4 regions of the Streptomyces diversicolor genome follow, and region 1 is predicted to be linked to each of the others. Evidence: riboswitches for the same ligand, from Rfam matches in the RefSeq annotation. Region 1 holds a riboswitch; each other region holds the start of a gene.
The links. Region 1 has a riboswitch for cobalamin ahead of AC27LF_RS26535 ((2Fe-2S) ferredoxin domain-containing protein). Riboswitches for the same ligand answer to the same signal wherever they lie in the genome.
Positions count from the first base shown of each region.

Region 2: another riboswitch for cobalamin. It lies ahead of metE (5-methyltetrahydropteroyltriglutamate--homocysteine S-methyltransferase); the one in region 1 lies ahead of AC27LF_RS26535 ((2Fe-2S) ferredoxin domain-containing protein).
Region 3: another riboswitch for cobalamin. It lies ahead of AC27LF_RS32205 (ribonucleoside-diphosphate reductase subunit alpha); the one in region 1 lies ahead of AC27LF_RS26535 ((2Fe-2S) ferredoxin domain-containing protein).
Region 4: another riboswitch for cobalamin. It lies ahead of AC27LF_RS24715 (cobalamin biosynthesis protein); the one in region 1 lies ahead of AC27LF_RS26535 ((2Fe-2S) ferredoxin domain-containing protein).

Region 1 covers NZ_BAAJXA010000023.1:155,241-160,118, forward strand. The annotation lists gene AC27LF_RS26525 (FecCD family ABC transporter permease) at 1-39, opposite strand, end outside; gene AC27LF_RS26530 (ABC transporter substrate-binding protein) at 159-1,148, opposite strand; gene AC27LF_RS26535 ((2Fe-2S) ferredoxin domain-containing protein) at 1,206-1,625, opposite strand; cobalamin riboswitch at 1,664-1,853, opposite strand; gene AC27LF_RS26540 (hypothetical protein) at 2,023-2,154, opposite strand; gene AC27LF_RS26545 (FCD domain-containing protein) at 2,702-3,025, opposite strand; gene AC27LF_RS26550 (TetR/AcrR family transcriptional regulator) at 3,329-3,940, opposite strand; gene AC27LF_RS26555 (zinc-binding dehydrogenase) at 4,035-4,878, shown strand, end outside.
Region 2 covers NZ_BAAJXA010000019.1:118,626-123,503, forward strand. The annotation lists gene AC27LF_RS23290 (sensor histidine kinase) at 1-393, shown strand, start outside; gene AC27LF_RS23295 (response regulator) at 390-1,064, shown strand; cobalamin riboswitch at 1,243-1,434, shown strand; gene metE (5-methyltetrahydropteroyltriglutamate--homocysteine S-methyltransferase) at 1,606-3,924, shown strand; gene AC27LF_RS23305 (superoxide dismutase) at 4,177-4,818, opposite strand.
Region 3 covers NZ_BAAJXA010000033.1:67,525-72,402, reverse strand. The annotation lists gene mctP (monocarboxylate uptake permease MctP) at 1-1,560, shown strand, start outside; cobalamin riboswitch at 1,709-1,880, shown strand; gene AC27LF_RS32205 (ribonucleoside-diphosphate reductase subunit alpha) at 2,004-4,415, shown strand; gene AC27LF_RS32200 (ribonucleotide-diphosphate reductase subunit beta) at 4,415-4,878, shown strand, end outside.
Region 4 covers NZ_BAAJXA010000021.1:55,871-60,748, forward strand. The annotation lists gene AC27LF_RS24700 (class II aldolase/adducin family protein) at 1-396, opposite strand, end outside; gene AC27LF_RS24705 (inorganic phosphate transporter) at 617-1,873, shown strand; gene AC27LF_RS24710 (hypothetical protein) at 1,944-2,165, shown strand; cobalamin riboswitch at 2,604-2,724, shown strand; gene AC27LF_RS24715 (cobalamin biosynthesis protein) at 2,823-3,764, shown strand; gene AC27LF_RS24720 (cobyric acid synthase) at 3,761-4,878, shown strand, end outside.

The sequences.
Region 1 (4,878 bases):
CAGCACCAGGGCGTAGGGAAGCCTGCGGCCTCCGGTCACGGCCTGCGCGGCCCCGGCCCCGGGGGAGCTCTTGCCGACCGCCTCTACAGGAGCCGGCACCCCGCCCGCCTTCCCCGTGACAGCGTCTCGGCCGGCGGCGGCCGGCTCTGTCACGCCGGTCACCGGAAGCGGTCCGGGTGGAGCTGACGGGCCAGCGACGAGACGGCCGCGGGTACCCGTACGCCCACGACGGTGGAGGACAGCGGCAGCACCGCGAACCGCTGGTTCCTGATGGCGGGCACGTCCTTCAGCGCCGGGTTCGCGAGCAGGAACTCCTTCTTCTGCGCCACAGTCTGGTCGCCGTAGTCGTAGATGACGATGGCCTCGGGCGCCCGCTCGGCCACCTGCTCGAACGACACGTCACCGAACGGTTTGTCGAGGTCGGCGAAGAGGTTGACCCCTCCGGCCCGCTCGATCATGTCGTTGCCGATGCCCGCGCCGCCCGCGGTGAAGGCGGTCTTGTCGCCGCTGTCGTAGACGAACAGCTTCACCGGCTCGACGCCGTCGAGTTGCTCGTCCACCTCCTCCAGGGTGGTGTGCAGCCGCTCGATCTGCCGCTCGGCCCGCTCGGGGACGCCGAAGACCTTGGCGACCTCGCGGATCTCCCGGTCCATCAGGGTCATCGTCACCGGCCCGGACGGGCACTCCTCGATGTTGAGGCGGGTGTTGATGCCGGCCTTGGTGAAGGCGTCACGGGAGCGGCCCTCCTTCTCGTCGAAGGTGGAGGCCCAGCCGCCGTAGACGAAGTCGGGCTCGGCGGCCAGCAGCGTCTCGTACGACGGATACTCCTTCGACAGCACCTTCACCTTGTCGTAGGCGGCCCGGTACTCGGGGAGGATCTCGTCATCGAGGTAGCCCGTGCCGACCATCGACTTCTCCAGCCCGAGCGCCAGCATCACCTCGGTAGCGTGCTGGTTCAGTGACACCGCGCGCCGCGGCGGGTGCTGAAACGTCGTCTTCACTCCGCAGTTGGACACGGTGACCGGGAAGCCCTTCGCGGCGGGCCTTTCGGCGCCACCGGCGTTGTCCTGGGCGTTTGTGCCGCAACCGGAGATCAGCAGAGCTGTGGTCATGGCCAGCAGGGGGGACAGCGGACGTCTGCCCGTCATGGAAAGGTTCCTCTCGCAAGGGTGGTATGGAGGGGTCGGTGCGCAGGCCGCGCGGGCTCAGGTGGCCGCGCGGCGCCGAGGCGGGGTGAAGGCGTAGAGGTCGAGGATCTCGGGCCGGGCAGCGATCCCGGGGCCGCCCGCCCGCACCCAGGCGGCGATGTCCTCGGTCGCGGCCGGGTCGTTGACCAGGCCCAGCCAGACCGGCCGTGCCCCGGCGGCCCGTCCGGCGACGGAGGGCTGCACGACGATCACGTTGGCCTGATCGCACACGTCCAGGCAGGCGGAGACGCGTACGGGAGCGGCCTCGCGCAGGCGCGCGGTCTGCGCCGTGTGATCGACCCCGGTCACTTTGGGACTGCCGCAGCAGCAGTCCTGGCACACGACGACCCGGCACGGCACCGGATCGACCGCTCCTGTGCCGACCGGTCCTGTGCCCACCGGGCTCTCGTGCGCTCCCTCGGCCGGCCTCACGGGCATGCCGAACCACCCTCCTCCGGGGAAATCCGCCCCGGGTTCGTCGAGGAGGCGACCGCGTGAGTCTCCTGGCTCTCGGGTCGAAGCTCGTCCCGGCCTTCCCACCCGCCTTCGGGAGGTGGCCTGTTCGGGATCCGCTCGCCGATCACAGTGGCGGGACCGCGCCGGATTCACACCGGCTTCCTCGTTCCGCCGTCGCCTTGTCGCCGAGCATCATCGCATCTGGGACACGGCGCGTCATCAGGGCCCCAACCCGAGGGTGGTGACGCCGCCTCCTGCCCGGCAAACGAAGCCGACGCGCCTTCCGCAGCCGTTTCCGGGCACCGCCGCGCCGCTGCTGGTTCGGCGTCGAGGCGGCTGAGGACGGGATACCGCTCATTCTGGCTGGGAGGGCTGTCGGCTACTCGGCTTCCTGCGGTTTCCGGTTGAGCAACCCGCCGTAGGCCGGGCAGCGGTCGAGCAGGGCCTGGTGCGGTCCCATGTCGACGATCCGGCCGCCTTCGAGGAGGACGACGGTGTCGGCGGTGCTCAAGTTGGAGGGGCGGTGGGCGACGATCAGGGTGGTATGTCCGATGGGGGTGGCGCGCAGGGCGCGGTCGGCTTCGGCCTCGCTCTCGGCGTCGAGGTCGGAGACGGCCTCGACGAGGACGAGGCGGCGGATGAGGAAGAAGCGCCTCGAAACTCCGCTAAGTACACCCGGGACACGAGGGCAGGGACCACTGACAGCACCGCTCGATCACAAGATCAGCGACTGAGCCGAATTACGTGATCGTTCACACGTGAGGGTGCTTGACCGGGACCACCCGCCGGAACAGCATCCATGGTTCGTCCGGCACCAATCGCCCAACCAAGTCCGCCATGCTCCATCAACGACCCATCAGCGCCAAAGGAAACGGTGCCTATAGAGGCACGGTGTCAGCTACTGGCATCGGATCATCACTCCGGTAGGTGCTCCGGCGTCGCGGGAACCACGGCCGATACTGGCTGTAGCCCCGACGGCAGAGGTCTGGGGAATCGGAAGGATCGTCGCCCCCGGCCGCGGTGAGTACCCGTGCGCTCATCCGCCGGGGCGTTGTGCGTCAGTGTTCGATGCCCAGTCGCTCGATCGCCGTGGTCATGTGTGCGCGCAGGATCTCCTGGGCCGCTGCTGCGTCTCCACGTGCGATCGCGTCGACGATGGGCGTGTGCGAGGCCACCGACGTGGCCACGTCGCGGCGTTCGCCGGCCGCGCTCATGATCACCACGCCCATCGGTCCCTCAAGCTGCCGCCAGGTCTTGACGAGAACCGAGTTGCCGGAGAGCTGGCACAACATCAGGTGGAAACCGAGATCGGCCTCGACCTTCGCCGCCAGACCCGCTCCTGACCCGAACGCGTCGTGGAGCTTTGTCAGGGCCTTGCGCAGGGTTTCGGCCGCGTGCTGTCGGCGCGGGTTCGCCGGCGAGTATCCATCCCCACGTCGTCAGCGAGATCCGGTAGATGCGCGCGGAGGACTTCGCGATGCCCGCGCCGATGAGGTACCGCTCGACCGCCGCGGTGTACGACGAGGGCGGGGCGGACAGGGGTACGACCCGGGCGCGCGGCAGCCAGAGCGCGCCCTCACTCACGGACTCGGTCACCGTTTCGATCGTCATGTCAGTCCCGCCCTTCCGGCTCTGCCACAGTAAATCCGGCATTGACCGCGACAGGTCGTGGGCTGGTGCGGATGTCATGTCAGTCGTGCCGCTGGTGGTAGTGGTGCATGCCGAGGGCAGGCTTCGAACGCCTGGATCACCAGCCCTGCGAAGCGTCGGGAGGCCCTGACCTGGCTGCCAGCCGAGGCGACGTGGATCCCCTTGTTGGCCATGAGTACGAGAATCAGGTCGTCCAGGACGAAGTCGGACCGCAGGTGCCCCGCTTCCTTGGCTCGCTGTGCCAGTCCGGCGACTGCTTTCACCGTGCACTCACGGCCTGCGGCGACATCCCTCACCCCCGGGTAGGCGGACAGGAAGGCTTCGGTGAAGCCCCGATCGCGTGCGTGCAGCTCACAGATCCTCTCGATCACCAGGCACAGGCCACGCCACGGATCAGGATCGGCGCACCCCTCGTCGACAATGGCGCGACATGCATGGAACTGGTCCGCGAAGGCCTCGGCGACCAGCATCTGCTTGGTCGGGAAGCGACGGTACAAGGTGGCAGGTCCCACCCCGGCGCGCCGCGCGACCTCCCGCATCGGCACGTCCAGGCCGTCGGCGGAGAACAGCGCTCGGGCCGCATCGAGGATGCGTTCGCGGTTGTCCAGCGCGTCGGAGCGCAACATATGAGGCAAACGGTCCGTCACCACTCTCACATTACCCAAGCGGACGAGGGCGTCCGTTACCGTCCGAGACGTAGAAGCCCTCGCGCTTGAGCGGTCCGAGAACCTGGAGACCACATTGAAGGCAATCTCGATCCAGACGTTCGGAAGTCCTGACGGCCTGGCCGCTGTCGACCTGCCGGTACCCGCACCTGCTGCCGGACAGGTACTGATAGCCACCGAGGCGGTGGGCGTCGGTGGTGTCGACACCGTGATCCGAAGCGGGGCTCTGGCCGCCTACGGCTTCAAGGAGGGCCACATCCCGGGTGGCGAAGTGGCGGGCACTGTGACCGCGGTCGGTGACGGCGTCGACGCGTCGTGGCTCGGCCAGCGGGTGTGGGGCTTCACCGGCACCGGCGGAGGCTACGTCGAACAGGCCGTCGCGCCAGTCGAGCAGATCCTCCCCCTGCCCAGCAGCCTGTCCGCCGCTGCCGCGGTGACGCTCGGCAGTTCCGGTGCGGTGGCCCACTTCGGGCTTCGCCACGCCCGTTTCACTCCCGGGGAGACGGTCTTGGTGCGCGGCGCAGCCGGCAGTATCGGGATCATGACAGTGCAGCTCGCGGCTCGCGGTGGTGCCGCCGCGGTGGCGGTTACGACATCGTCATCCGAGCGCGGCGAGCGGCTGCGCCGCCTCGGCGCGACCCATGTGCTGGACCGCTCCGGCGACGGAGGGGAAGAGGCTCCCGCGGGCTATGACGTCATCATCGATGTTGTGGCCGGTGAGGACATGCCGTCGTTCTTCGACAGGCTCAACCCGAACGGCCGCATGGTGGCCGTGGGCGCTGTCGCAGGTCAGCCGCCCGCAGACTTCGGCACGAGGATCATGGCGGCGTTCCAGAAGTCGATGTCCTTCGCCGCTTTCAGCGCAGCTACCGTCACCCCAGCCGACCTGAGTGCCGTACGCAGCGAGCAGTTTGCCGCAG
Region 2 (4,878 bases), on a different contig from region 1:
GCGGACATCGAAGCGCTGTGCGCGGGGGTGCGGGGCGCCGGTCTCGACGTCGTCTACCGCACGTCGGGCGATGTGGACGCGCTGGACGGCGGGGTCCAGCTGACGGTCTACCGCATCGTGCAGGAAGCCCTCACGAACACCCTCAAGCACGCCGGGTCCGAGGCCCGGGTGAGACTGGCGGTCGTGGTCGAGGACGACCGGCTGCGCATCCGGGTCGAGGACAGCGGCCCGGCCGTGCGGCCAGGGCGGCCGAACGAGGAGGGACACGGTCTGGTGGGCATGCGCGAACGGGCCGCGCTCTACGACGGAAGCGTCAGCGCGGGGCCGACCGCCGACGGCGGCTGGCGGGTGGAGGCCACCCTCGCCCTCACACCCCGCGGCGGCGCCCGATGACCACCGTACTGATCGTGGACGACCAACCACTCCAGCGCTACGGCTTCCGTATGCTTCTCGATTCCATCCCTGAGACGGACGTGCTGGGCGAGGCCGCTCACGGCGCGGAAGCCGTTCGCATGGCCGCGGAACTGCGGCCGGACGTCGTGCTCATGGACGTACGCATGCCCGGCATGGACGGTATCGAGGCCACCCGCCGCATCGTGGCCGCCGGCGACCGCTCGCGGGTCCTGGTGCTGACCACGTTCGACCTCGACGAGTATGTGCACGCCGCGCTGCGCGCGGGCGCCAGCGGCTTCCTGCTCAAGGACGCGCGGCCCGATGAACTCCTCGCCGGGATCCGGGCGGTGGCGGCGGGCGACGCGATCATCGCCCCCGCCCTCACCCGCCGTCTCCTGGACGAGTTCACCCGTCACCCTCCGGCGTACGGCGCGGGCGGCCCGGGGGCCGCGGACCCGAGGCTCGACTCCCTGACCGGCCGCGAGCGGGAGATCCTGGTCGCCATCGGCAGGGGCTGGACCAACGGAGAGATCGCCGCGCACTTCGTCGTGGCCGAGTCCACCGTCAAGACCCATGTCGGCCGCGTCCTCGCCAAGATCGGCGCCCGCGACCGCGTGCAGGCGGTGATCTTCGCGTACGACCACGGATTGGCCCGCCCGAACGCGGACTGAACACCCACCGCTCGGCCGGCCGGTGCCGGCAGGCGCCCATCCGCCGTATGCGCGGGCGCAGTTGACCGGGTGGCCCATCGGTGCGGTCGCGCCCGCGTCCGGGATTGCGCCGCACCGTCCGGATGCTGGAAGTCATGTCCTGCTCCGGGGCGGCGGCACGTAGGCTGGCCGGTGCAGCTGGTTCGCCCTGTCCGCCAGGCAGGCGCGTCGCAAGAGGGAACCCGGTGGGAATCCGGGACTGCCCCGCAGCGGTGAGCGGGAACGACCGCCGTCATACGCACTGGGCCCGGACGTGACGGGCCTGGGAAGCGACGGCCAGTAGGTGTCTCGTACGACAACGAGGCGTGCCCGCGAGTCCGAAGACCTGCCACTGCCCGCGCGCGGACCGCCGTGCGCGGAGATCCCGTTGACCCCGAGGGCGGGTCGGTGCGCATGTCGGTCGGGCACGGACGTCGTGGCTCGTCCGTGCTGTCCATCCCTTCGCGCTCTCGCTCGGTGTCTTCGGGGTCGCTCTCGTCCAGAGCTCGCGAAGGAGAGTTTCGTGACAGCGACATCCACGGCCCCGGCGGTGCGGGCCACCGTCCACGGCTACCCCCGTCAGGGCCCGGACCGGGAACTGAAGAAGGCGATCGAGGGCTACTGGGAGGGCCGCGTCACCGCGGACGCCCTCCGCGGGACAGCCGCGGGCATCCGCCGCGCCAACTGGCGGCAGCTGGCCGGCGCCGGTCTCCATGAAGTCCCGACCGGTGACTTCTCGTACTACGACCATGTCCTGGACACCACCGTCATGGTGGGCGCGATCCCCGAGCGGCATCGCGCCGCGGTCGAGGCGGACGGGCTCGCCGGGTACTTCGCGATGGCGCGCGGCACGCAGGACGTGGCGCCGCTGGAGATGACCAAGTGGTTCGACACCAACTACCACTATCTGGTCCCGGAGTTGGGCCCGGAGACCGTGTTCGAAGCCCATGCGGGCAAGCAGGTCGGGGAACTTCGCGAAGCCCTCGCTCTCGGTCTCCGCGCTCGTCCGGTGCTGCTCGGTCCCCTCACCTATCTGCTGCTCGCCAAGCCCGCCCCCGGTGTCCCGGCCGGCTTCGCGCCGCTCACGCTCCTCGACCGGCTGCTGCCGGTGTACGCACGGGTTCTCGCCGAGCTGCGCGCGGCTGGCGCCGAGTGGGTGCAGTTGGACGAACCCGCCCTGGTGCAGGACCGCACCCCGGCCGAGCTGAACGCGGCCGCCCGCGCCTACCGCGACCTGGGCCTGCGCGGTGACCGTCCCAAGCTCCTGGTCGCGTCGTACTTCGACCGGCTCGGCGAGGCCCTGCCCGTGCTCGCCAAGGCGCCCGTGGACGGACTCGCCCTGGACTTCACCGGTCCAGCGGCGGCGAACCTCGACGGCCTCGCGGCGGCCGGGGGCCTGCCGGGCAAGCGGCTCGTGGCGGGCATCGTCGACGGCCGCAATGTGTGGATCAACGACCTGGGCAGGTCACTGTCCACCCTGGGCACGCTCCTCGGCCTCGCCGACCGCATGGACGTGGCCGCCTCCTGCTCCCTGCTGCACGTACCGCTGGACGCCGCCGCCGAACGGGACATCGATCCGCAGATCGCCCGCTGGCTGGCCTTCGCCCGGCAGAAGACCGCCGAACTCGTCACCCTCGCCCGCGGCCTGGCCCACGGCCCCGGCACCATCGCCGCCGAACTGGCCGCCAACCGCGCCGGCCTCGCCTTGCGCGCGGCCTCCCCGCTCACAAGGGATCCGGCCGTACGGGCCCGCACGGCCGCCGTCACCGCGGCCGACGCCCGCCGCAGCGAGCCGTACGCCGAACGTGTCGCCGCCCAACGGGCCCATCTCAGGCTGCCGTTGCTGCCGACCACGACGATCGGCTCCTTCCCGCAGACCGGCGAGCAGCGCGCCGCGCGCGCGGCCCTGCGGGCGGGGAAGATCGGCACGGCGGCCTACGAGCAGCGCATCGAGGCCGAGATCCGGGAGGTGATCGCGTTCCAGGAGAAGACCGGCATCGACGTCCTGGTGCACGGCGAGCCGGAACGCAACGACATGGTCCAGTACTTCGCGGAACAGCTCAGCGGGTATCTGGCGACACGGCACGGCTGGGTCCAGTCGTACGGCACCCGCTATGTGCGCCCGCCGATCCTGGCCGGCGACGTCTCGCGGCCCGAGCCGATGACGGTGCGCTGGACGACGTACGCCCAGTCGCTCACCGCACGCCCGGTCAAGGGCATGCTCACCGGTCCCGTCACCATGCTCGCCTGGTCCTTCGTGCGCGACGACCAGCCCCTGTCCGAGACCGCCCGGCAGGTCGCCCTGGCCCTGCGCGACGAGGTCGACGACCTGGAGGCGGCGGGCACTTCGGTGATCCAGGTGGACGAGCCCGCGCTGCGGGAGACGCTGCCGCTGCGTGCCGCCGACCGCCCGGACTATCTGGCCTGGGCCACGGAGGCGTTCCGCCTGGCGACCGCCGGAGTGCGGCCGGCCACCCAGATCCATACGCACATGTGCTACGCCGAGTTCGGCGATGTCGTCCAGGCCATCGATGACCTCGACGCCGATGTCATCAGCCTGGAGGCGGCCCGCTCCCGCATGCAGGTCGCCCGGGAACTGGCGGCGCACGGCTATCCGCGCGAGGCCGGACCGGGCGTGTACGACATCCACTCCCCGCGGGTGCCGAGCACGCGGGAGGCGGCCGATCTGCTGCGCACCGGCCTGCGGGCCATCCCGGTGGAACGCCTGTGGGTCAACCCCGACTGCGGTCTGAAGACCCGCGGCTGGCCGGAGGTCCGGGCCTCCTTGGAGAACCTGGTCGCCGCGGCCCGGGAGGTGCGCGCGGAACTGTCCTCGGACTGACCGTCGGACGGCGGACGGCGGACGGCGGTCGGCGGACGGCGGTCGGCGGACGGCGGACCGCCGGGTCCGTGGCGGAAGGGGAAAGCTCCCGCGGGCATTCGCCTCGCGGGAGCTTTCCGTCGGGGTGTGCCCGCCGGTCGGGCGGGCGCGGGTGTGGTGTGGCCGGTCGCGCGGTTCCCCGCGCCCCTTGGGGGTGAGCGGTGAGAAGGCGGTCACGAGCAGGGCGTCCGTGCGGCGGACGCGGTTACGGCGTCACGGTGCGAGCAGCAGGCCGTTGCCGCGTTCCTTGGCGGCGGCGTAACGACTGGCCACGTCCTGCCAGTTGACGACCTTCCACATGGCCTCGATGAAGTCGACCTTCTGGTTCTTGTACTGGAGATAGAAGGCGTGCTCCCAGGCGTCGAAGACCAGGACGGGGGTGGCGCCCTGGCCGACGTTGCCCTGGTGGTCGTAGACCTGCTCGACGATCAGCCGGTCGCTCAGCGGCTCGTAGGCGAGGACGCCCCAGCCGGAGCCCTGCGTCGTGGCGGACGCCTTGGACAGCTGGGCCTTGAAGTTCTGGAACGAGCCGAACGACTGGGCGATGGCGTCCGCGAGTTCGCCGACGCCGTCCTTCTCCAGCGGTTCGCCGCCGCCGTCGCCGGTCATGTTGTGCCAGTAGATGGAGTGCAGGATGTGCCCGGAGAGATGGAAGGCCAGGTTCTTCTCCAGGCCGTTGATCGAGCCCCACGACTCCTTGTCCCGGGCCTCGGCGAGCTGTTCCAGGGTGTCGTTGGCGCCCTTCACATAGGCGGCGTGGTGCTTGTCGTGGTGCAGCTCGATGATCTCGGGGCTGATGACCGGAGCGAGCGCCGCGTAGTCGTACGGAAGCTCCGGGAGCGTGTAGACCGGCATGTCCAACGTCCTCCGTGATAATTGCGAACGATGTGCAACTGCACGCTAGCAGCAAGAAGT
Region 3 (4,878 bases), on a different contig from region 1:
GGCTTCCTGGCCGCCCGCTGGCGCAAGGCCGAGAACGAGCACAGCCTCGACGAATGGGGCCTGGGCGGCCGGTCGTTCGGCACCTGGATCACCTGGTTCCTGCTCGGCGGCGACCTGTATACGGCCTACACCTTCGTCGCCGTACCGGCGGCGATCTACGCGGCCGGCGCGTCCGGATTCTTCGCCGTGCCCTACACGATCCTCGTCTATCCGCTGATCTTCACCTTCCTGCCCCGCCTGTGGTCGGTCTCGCACCGGCACGGCTACGTGACGACCTCGGACTTCGTGCGCGGCCGGTTCGGCTCCAAGGGGCTGTCGCTGGCGGTGGCGCTGACCGGCATCCTCGCCACGATGCCCTACATCGCGCTCCAACTGGTCGGCATCCAGGCGGTCCTCGACGTGATGGGCGTGGGCGGCGGCGAGAACACCAACTGGTTCGTCAAGGACCTGCCGCTGCTGCTCGCCTTCGGCGTGCTGGCCGCGTACACCTACTCCTCCGGTCTGAGGGCACCCGCGCTGATCGCGTTCGTCAAGGACACACTGATCTACATCGTGATCGCCGTGGCGATCATCTACATCCCGATCAAGCTGGGCGGGTTCGACGACATCTTCGCCAAGGCCGGCGACGCCTTCGCCCAGACCAATCCGGCCACGGGCGCGCCGCGCGGGGCGCTCGCCCCGCCGGAGGCGGGCCAGTGGACGTACGCCACGCTGGCCCTCGGCTCCGCGCTCGCGCTGTTCATGTATCCGCACTCGATCACCGCGACGCTGTCCTCGCGCAGCCGTGAGGTGATCCGCCGCAACACCACGATCCTGCCGCTGTACTCCCTGATGCTCGGCCTGCTCGGGCTGCTCGGCTTCATGGCGATCGCGGCCGGGGTCAAGGTCTCCAACGGCCAACTGGCCATCCCCCAGCTGTTCGAGGACATGTTCCCCGACTGGTTCGCGGGGGTGGCGTTCGCGGCGATCGGCATCGGCGCCCTGGTGCCCGCGGCCATCATGTCCATCGCGGCCGCGAACCTGTTCACCCGCAACATCTACAAGGACTTCATCAATCCGCACGCGACGGCCCATCAGGAGACCCGGGTCTCCAAGATCGTGTCGCTGCTGGTGAAGGTGGGCGCGCTGGTCTTCGTGCTGACCATGGACAAGACGGTCGCCATCAACTTCCAACTGCTGGGCGGCATCTGGATCCTGCAGACCTTCCCGGCCCTGGTCGGCGGCCTGTTCACCCGCTGGTTCCACCGCTGGGCGCTGCTCGCGGGCTGGGCGGTCGGCATGGTGTACGGCACGGTCGCCGCGTACGAGGTGGCCTCGCCGACGCAGAAGCACTTCGGCGGCTCGGCCAAGGAGATCCCCGGGATCGGTGAGATCGGCTACATCGGCATGACGGCGTTCGTGCTCAACGTCCTCGTCACCGTCGTCCTGACCTTCGTCCTGAAGGCCGTGAAGGCTCCCGAGGGCGTGGACGAGACGAGCCCGCAGGACTACACGGCCGACGCGGGCGACGCCGGCGTCCAGGTGGAGCTTCCGCCCGCCACGGCGGGCGCCGGGCACTGACAACACGAACACGCCCCGCACGGGCGCTGTGGCGCTGACAGCACGCCCCGCGCGGGCGTGTGGGCGCCCGCGGGAGCAACCGCGCCGCCCTGCGACGGGCCGCCGATGCCGAACCCGGCAACGGCGGCCCGTTGACGTACGACACAACATCTGGGGGTGCCACCACGGCCCGGCACTAGATGTATGCTCATGCTCGCTGTCGCCGCAGGGGAATCCGGTGCGAATCCGGAACTGTCCCGCAACGGTGTACTCATGCGCGTATGCCCGCATACCCGCATGCAGGCTTCAGTCCGAGGACCTGCCGACGGCGCACCCGGCCGTCCGGCCCGGGTGCTCTGACGTCCGGGCCTCGTGGAATGGGCCGGTGGACGCGACGCCGTGCGCGCTCGTGTGCTGCCCCCTGCCCTCTGCAAGGCCCCGTGCCGAGCGAGGGAGAGCCCCACGTGACCATCGCGCCAGCCGACCCGGCTTCAGCCGCCCAGGCGACCGCGGCCCCGGTGGAGACCGACGGCCCCGGTGCCGCGCTGCTGCGGACCCTGACCGAGCTGACCGCCGACCTCCCCGACGCCGACCCCGGCCGGGTCGCCGCCGCCGCGCTGCGCGGCCGGTCCGCGCGGTCCGACGCCGCTGCCACCGCGGAGCTTCGGGAACTGGCCACCGAGGCGGCCGCCGGCCTGATCTCGGAGGACCCCGCCTACTCCCGGCTGGCCGCCCGGCTGCTGACCCTGTCCATCCGCGCCGAGGCCGCCGCACAGGGCGTCACCTCGTTCACCGGGTCGGTCGCCGTGGGGCACCGGGAAGGGCTCATCGCCGACCGCACCGCCGCCTTCGTGCGGCGGCACGCCGAGCGGCTGGACGCGCTGATCGACACCGCGGCGGACGACCGGTTCGGCTACTTCGGGCTGCGCACGCTGCACAGCCGCTATCTGCTCCGGCACCCCCTGACCCGCCAGGTCATCGAGACGCCCCAGCACTTCATGCTGCGCGTGGCCGCCGGCCTCGCCGACGGTGATGCCGACGCCCTCTCCGGGGCAGACCCCACGCACGCCGTGGACGAGGTCGCCGCGCTCTACCGGCTGATGAGCCGCCTCGACTATCTGCCCTCCTCCCCCACGCTCTTCAACTCCGGCACCCGCCACCCGCAGATGTCGTCCTGCTATCTCCTCGACTCCCCCAAGGACGAGCTGGACTCCATCTACGACCGCTACCACCAGGTCGCCCGCCTCTCCAAGCACGCCGGCGGCATCGGCATCGCCTACTCCCGCATCCGCTCCCGCGGTTCGCTGATCCGCGGCACCAACGGGCACTCCAACGGCATCGTGCCCTTCCTGAAGACCCTCGACGCCTCCGTGGCCGCCGTGAACCAGGGCGGCCGGCGCAAGGGGGCCGCGGCGGTCTACCTGGAGACCTGGCACTCGGGCATCGAGGAGTTCCTGGAGCTGCGCGACAACACCGGTGAGGACGCCCGCCGTACGCACAACCTCAACCTCGCCCACTGGATCCCGGACGAGTTCATGCGCCGGGTCGACGCCGACGAGCAGTGGTCACTGTTCTCCCCGTCGGACGTGCCGGAGCTGGTCGACCTGTGGGGCGCGGAGTTCGACGCCGCCTACCGCGCGGCGGAGGCGGCCGGGCTCGCGAAGAAGACCATCCCGGCCCGTGACCTCTACGGCCGTATGATGCGCACCCTCGCGCAGACCGGCAACGGCTGGATGACCTTCAAGGACGCGGCCAACCGCACCGCCAACCAGACGGCCGAGCCGGGCCGTGTCGTGCACTCCTCCAACCTCTGCACGGAGATCCTGGAGGTCACCGACGACGGCGAGACCGCGGTCTGCAACCTGGGCTCGGTCAACCTCGGCGCGTTCGTGAGCGGCGGGGGCATCGACTGGGAGCGGCTGGACGAGACGGTCCGCACCGCCGTGACCTTCCTGGACCGGGTCGTCGACATCAACTTCTATCCGACCGAGCAGGCGGGCCGCTCCAACGCCAGGTGGCGGCCGGTGGGCCTCGGCGTGATGGGCCTCCAGGACGTCTTCTTCAAGCTGCGCCTGCCCTTCGACTCCCCCGAGGCGCGGGCCCTGTCCACCCGGATCGCCGAGCGCATCATGCTCGCCGCCTACGAGGCGTCCGCCGACCTCGCCGAGCGCAACGCGCCGCTGCCCGCCTGGGAGGAGACCCGTACGGCGCGGGGTGTCCTGCACCCCGACCACTACGGCGTCGAGTTCACCTGGCCCGAGCGCTGGGCGGCGCTGCGGGCGCGGATCGCGAGGACCGGCCTGCGCAACAGCCTGCTGCTCGCCGTCGCGCCCACCGCGACCATCGCGTCCATCGCCGGTGTCTACGAGTGCATCGAGCCCCAGGTCTCCAACCTCTTCAAGCGCGAGACCCTGTCCGGTGAATTCCTCCAGGTCAACTCGTACCTGGTGCGGGACCTCAAGGAGCTGGGCGTGTGGGACGCCCGCACCCGCGAGGCGCTGCGCGACGCCAACGGCTCCGTGCAGGACCTCCCGTGGATCCCGGCCGATGTGCGCGCCCTGTACCGCACGGCGTGGGAGATCCCGCAGCGCGGCCTGATCGACATGGCCGCGGCCCGCACGCCCTACCTGGACCAGTCGCAGTCCCTGAACCTGTTCATGGAGACGCCGACCATCGGCAAGCTCTCCTCGATGTACGCCTACGCCTGGAAGCAGGGCCTGAAGACGACGTACTACCTGCGCTCCCGCCCGGCGACCCGCATCGCGCGCGCCGCCCAGGCGCAGCCCCGAGCCACCGTCCCCGTCCAGCAGGCCGCCGACCCCGACGCCGTCGCCTGCTCCCTTGAGAACCCCGAGTCCTGCGAGGCCTGCCAGTGATGTCCCACCGTTCCCAGAACCTTCTCGACCCGGGCTTCGAGCTGACGCTGCGCCCCATGCGCTACCCCGACTTCTACGAGCGCTACCGGGACGCCATCAAGAACACCTGGACCGTGGAGGAGGTCGACCTGCACTCGGACGTCGCCGACCTCGCCAGGCTGACCCCCGCCGAACAGCACCTCATCGGCCGGCTGGTCGCCTTCTTCGCCACGGGCGACTCGATCGTCGCGAACAACCTCGTGCTGACTCTGTACAAGCACATCAACTCCCCCGAAGCGCGGCTGTACCTGAGCCGTCAGCTGTTCGAGGAGGCCGTGCACGTCCAGTTCTATCTGACGCTGCTGGACACCTATCTGCCCGACCCCGAGGACCGTGCGGCGGCGTTCGCGGCGGTGGAGAACATCCCGTCCATCCGGGAGAAGGCCGAGTTCTGCTTCAGGTGGATGGACTCGGTCGAGAACCT
Region 4 (4,878 bases), on a different contig from region 1:
GTACGTGGCGTACGGTGCGACGCGGACGGGGCCGCCGAGCGCCGCCGTCATGTAGTGGATCGCGGGCAGTTCCAGGACCAGCGTGGAGACGGCCGTGGCGTGCACGGCGTGGGTGTGGACGACGGCCCGCGCGTCGGTGGCGCGGTAGACCGCGAGGTGCATGGGCAGTTCGCTGGTGGGCACCAGCGTGCCGAGCACCTGCCGGCCGTCGAGGTCGACGCCGGTCACATCGTCCGGCGTGAGCCGGTCGTACGGTACGCCCGAGGGTGTGACCAGCACGGTGTCGCCGACGCGCACCGAGACGTTCCCGGAGGTGCCGACGACCAGCCCGTCGGACACGGTGCGGCGGGCCGTGCCGACCAGCGCCTCCCAGGCGTGCGCCGTCTGTTCCGTCATGCCCTGGGCGACGCCCTGTTCCCTGCCTTGGTCCCTGCCTTGATCCCTGCCCTGATCCATGTCCTGATCCTGGCGGGTGACGCGGATCTCTTCAACGGGTCGCGGCGGACACCGCGGGCACACCGCTCACGACACCGTGAATCCCTCCTCAGTTCATCTTCCGTTCATCAAGGTTGCCTACGTTCAACCAGCCAATGACTTCGAACGATTGCCTGGGTAAATGGAAAGCTTCTCGCTGATCCTCGCGATTGTGGTGATCACCGCACTCGCGTTCGATTTCACGAACGGTTTCCACGACACCGCCAACGCGATGGCCACGACCATCTCGACCGGTGCGCTCAAGCCCAAGGTCGCGGTGGCCATGTCCGCCGCACTCAACCTGGTGGGCGCCTTCCTCTCCGTGGAGGTCGCCAACACGATCTCCAAAGGTCTCGTCGACGAGACCGGCATCCGTCCCGAGGTCATCTTCGCCGCCCTGGTGGGCGCGATCCTCTGGAATCTGCTGACCTGGCTGGTGGGCCTGCCCTCCAGTTCCTCGCACGCCCTGATGGGCGGCCTGATCGGCGCCACCGTCGCCTCCGCGGGCGCGGGCGCCGTGCACGGCGACGCGCTCGTCACCAAGGTCCTCATCCCGGCGCTCGCCGCGCCGGTCGTCGCGGGCGTGGCGGCGCTGCTCGCCACCCGCCTGTCGTACCGGCTCGGCGCGAAGGCGGACGGCAGGGCCGCCGAGAAGGGGTACCGGGCCGGCCAGATCGCCTCCGCGGGCCTGGTCTCCCTGGCCCACGGCACGAACGACGCCCAGAAGACGATGGGCATCATCACCCTGGCGCTGATCGCCGGCGGCGCCCTCGCCCCCGGTTCCAACCCTCCCACCTGGGTCATACTCTCCGCCGGCCTCGCCATCGCCCTCGGCACCTACCTCGGCGGCTGGCGCATCATCCGCACGATGGGCAAGGGCCTGACCGACCTCCAGCCGCAGCAGGGCTTCGCCGCCCAGACCAGCGCGGCGACCGCCATCCTGGCCTCCTCGCACCTCGGCTTCTCCCTGTCCACCACGCATGTCGTCTCCGGTTCCGTGATGGGCGCGGGGCTTGGCCGCAGGGGCGGCGTGGTCCGCTGGTCCACGGCGACCCGGATGGTCGTCGCCTGGGCGCTGACGCTGCCGGCCGCCGCGCTGGTCGGCGCGCTCGCGGAGACCGTCACGGACCTCGGTGACTGGGGCACCGGGTGCGTGGCCGTCTTCCTGGTCGCCGCCGCCGCCGCGATCTGGAAGACCTCCCGGCGCGAGGTCGTCGACCACAGCAACGTCAACGACACCGGCGAGCCGGCCGGTGTGGTGACCGCCGCGATCGCCGCCGTGACGCCTCCGGCGGCGGGCACCCCGGCGGCGGATCTGACGGCCACGATCCCGTCGCCGCCGGTGTCCGCGGCCCCGGCCGCCGCCGACCAGGCCGTGCCGCCGGCCGCCGCCGTCTGACCGTCCGATCGACTCCCTCTCTTCTCTCTCCCCCGCCTCCCCTGACTCCGGTACCCAAGGAAGCATCACCATGAAGATCGACTGGGCGGCCCTCGGCTCCGTCTTCGGCGTCAGCCTCGCGGTCACCGTGGCGCTGGTGGCCCTGTTCACCCTCGGCGTGGCCGGCCTGTCGCACCGCGAACGGGCCGCCGCCCGGGGCGGATCGGCCGGCCTCGCGCTGACCGCCGCGTACACATGCTTCGCGGCGTGCGCCGCCGCGGTGGCCTACGGGATCCACCTCATCACGGCGTAAGCGCTCCGCTGGGTGGGCCGCGGTATGCCGTCAGTTGTCTGCGGCGCCGTCGTGGCTTGTCGCGCCCGCGCGGCGGAGCCGCACATCGATACAGCCCCGCGCCCCTTTGGGGCGTTGCCCTGCCGCAGCGGGCTTCGCCGGACCCTGCTTAGGCCGAAGCCGGCGTGGCTGAGCGCGCCCGCGCCGTCGTGGCGGATCCGCCGGTCTCGCGCTGACCGCCGCGTACACGTGCTTCGCGGCGTGAGCGCTCCGCTGTGTGCTGCGTTGTGCCGTCGGTCGTCTGCGGCGCCGTCGTGGCTTGTCGCGCAGTTCCCCGCGCCCCTTTGGGGCGTTGCCCTGCCGCAGCGGGCTTCGCGGGACTGTGGATATGAGTCTCGGCACACTCTCCCCTTGCAGGTCAGCGGTCAGTTGACGGGGGTTCCGGGGGCGTGGTGGACTGCCCGGGCCATGTACGGCGGCAACGAGAGGAAGCCGGTGTGAATCCGGCGCGGTCCCGCCACTGTCACCGGGGACGAACTCCCCGGGAGCCAGGAACTCTCGCCGCCGGTCTCGTCGAACCAGGGCGTGGACACCCTGAGTGAGGACACATCGCCATGCTCGGCTGCGCGTTGAGGTACAGCACCAGGTCGCTTCCCGACCCCACGGCCGGCTGAGCCGGTGCGTGCCGAGCGCGTCTTCGCGTACGGCGCCGCCCTCGGCCTCCTCGGTGATCTGCTCGTCGGCGATCCGCGCCGCGGGCATCCGGTCGCCGTGTTCGGGCGTGCCGCCGGCGCGGCGGAGCGGGCGCTGTGGCGGGACCACCGCGGATGGGGTGCGCTGCACACCGCCGTGTGCGTCGGCGGCGCCGCGGCCCTCGCGGCCGTGGCACAGCGGGCCGTACGCCCCTCCCCCGCCGCCTCCGTAGCGCTCACCGGGGCCGCCACCTGGGCGGTGGTGGGCGCCACTTCGCTGGCCCGGGAGGCCCGGGCGATCGGGCGGGCCCTGGATATGGGGGACGTCGCGGCGGCCCGGGCACGGCTGCCGCATCTGTGCGGGCGGGACCCCGAGGCCCTGGACGCCGACGGGATCGCCCGGGCGGTCGTGGAGTCCGTGGCCGAGAACACCTCCGACGCGGTCGTCGGGGCCCTGGTGTGGGGGGCGTTGGCCGGGGTGCCCGGGCTCGTCGGGTTCCGTGCCGTGAACACCCTCGACGCGATGGTCGGGCACCGCTCGCCGCGCCACCGCCGGTTCGGCTGGGCCGCGGCGCGGCTCGACGATGTCGCCGGCTGGCCGGGGGCCCGGCTGACCGCCGCGCTGGCCGCCGTCTGCGGGCCCGACGCGCGGGGCGCCGTACGGGCGTGGCGGGCCGACGCCCGCCGGCATCCGAGCCCCAACGCCGGTCCCGTGGAGGCGTCTTTCGCGGGGGCGCTGGGCGTGCGGCTGGGCGGGACCCTGTCGTACGGGGGGCGGGTCGAGCACCGGCCCGTGCTCAACGGCGGCGGGCGTGCCGTCGCCGCCCCGGACATCGAACGTGCCGTACGGCTCTCCCGCCGGGTCGGCCTGCTCGCGTTCGGCGTCGTGGCCGCCGCGCGCCTGACCGTGAGGGGACACGGGTCATGACCGGTGGGGGTCTCCTCGTCGCCGGCACCACCTCCGACGCCGGCAAGAGCGTCGTCACCGCGGGGATCTGCCGGTGGCTGGTGCGGCAGGGGGTCAAGGTCGCGCCGTTCAAGGCGCAGAACATGTCGCTGAACTCGTTCGTCACCCGGGAGGGCGCCGAGATCGGGCGGGCCCAGGCCATGCAGGCCCAGGCGTGCCGGATCGAGCCGACCGCGCTGATGAACCCGGTGCTGCTCAAGCCCGGCGGGGAACAGAGCAGTCAGGTCGTGCTGCTGGGCAGGCCCGTGGGCGAACTGAGCGCGCGCGGCTACCACGGCGGGCGGCAGCAGCGGCTGCTGGGCACCGTCCTCGACTGTCTCGCCACGCTGCGCTCCACGTACGACGCCGTGATCTGCGAGGGGGCGGGCAGCCCGGCGGAGATCAACCTGCGGCGCACCGACATCGTGAACATGGGCATCGCGCGGGGCGCGCGGCTGCCCGTGCTGGTGGTCGGTGACATCGACCGCGGGGGCGTCTTCGCGTCGTTCTTCGGGACCGTGGCGCTGCTGTCACGCGAGGACCAGGAGCTGGTCGCCGGGTTCCTCGTCAACAAGTTCCGCGGGGACGTGGGCCTGTTGGAGCCGGGCCTCGACATGCTGCACGCCCTGACCGGGCGGCGCGCCTACGGCGTCCTGCCGTTCCGGGACGGACTCGGCATCGACGAGGAGGACGGCCTCGCGGTCTCGTCGCGCGGCTCGGTGCGGGAGTCGGCCGCGGCCGAACCCGTCGGTGAGGACGTGCTGCGGATCGCCGTGTGCGCCGTGCCGCTGATGTCCAACTTCACCGACGTGGACGCGCTGGCCGCCGAACCGGGCGTGCTGGTGCGGTTCGTGGACCGGCCCGAGGAGATGGCCGACGCCGACCTGGTCGTCGTCCCGGGGACCCGGGGCACCGTACGGGCCCTGGAGTGGCTGCGGGAGCGCGGCCTGGCCCGGGCGCTGCGCCGCCGGGCCGGCGAGGGCCGCCCGGTCCTCGGCATCTGCGGCGGCTTCCAGATCCTCGGCGAGCACATCGAGGACGAGGTCGAGTCGCGGGCCGGGCGGGTGCCGGGGCTGGGCCTGCTGCCGGTGCGGGT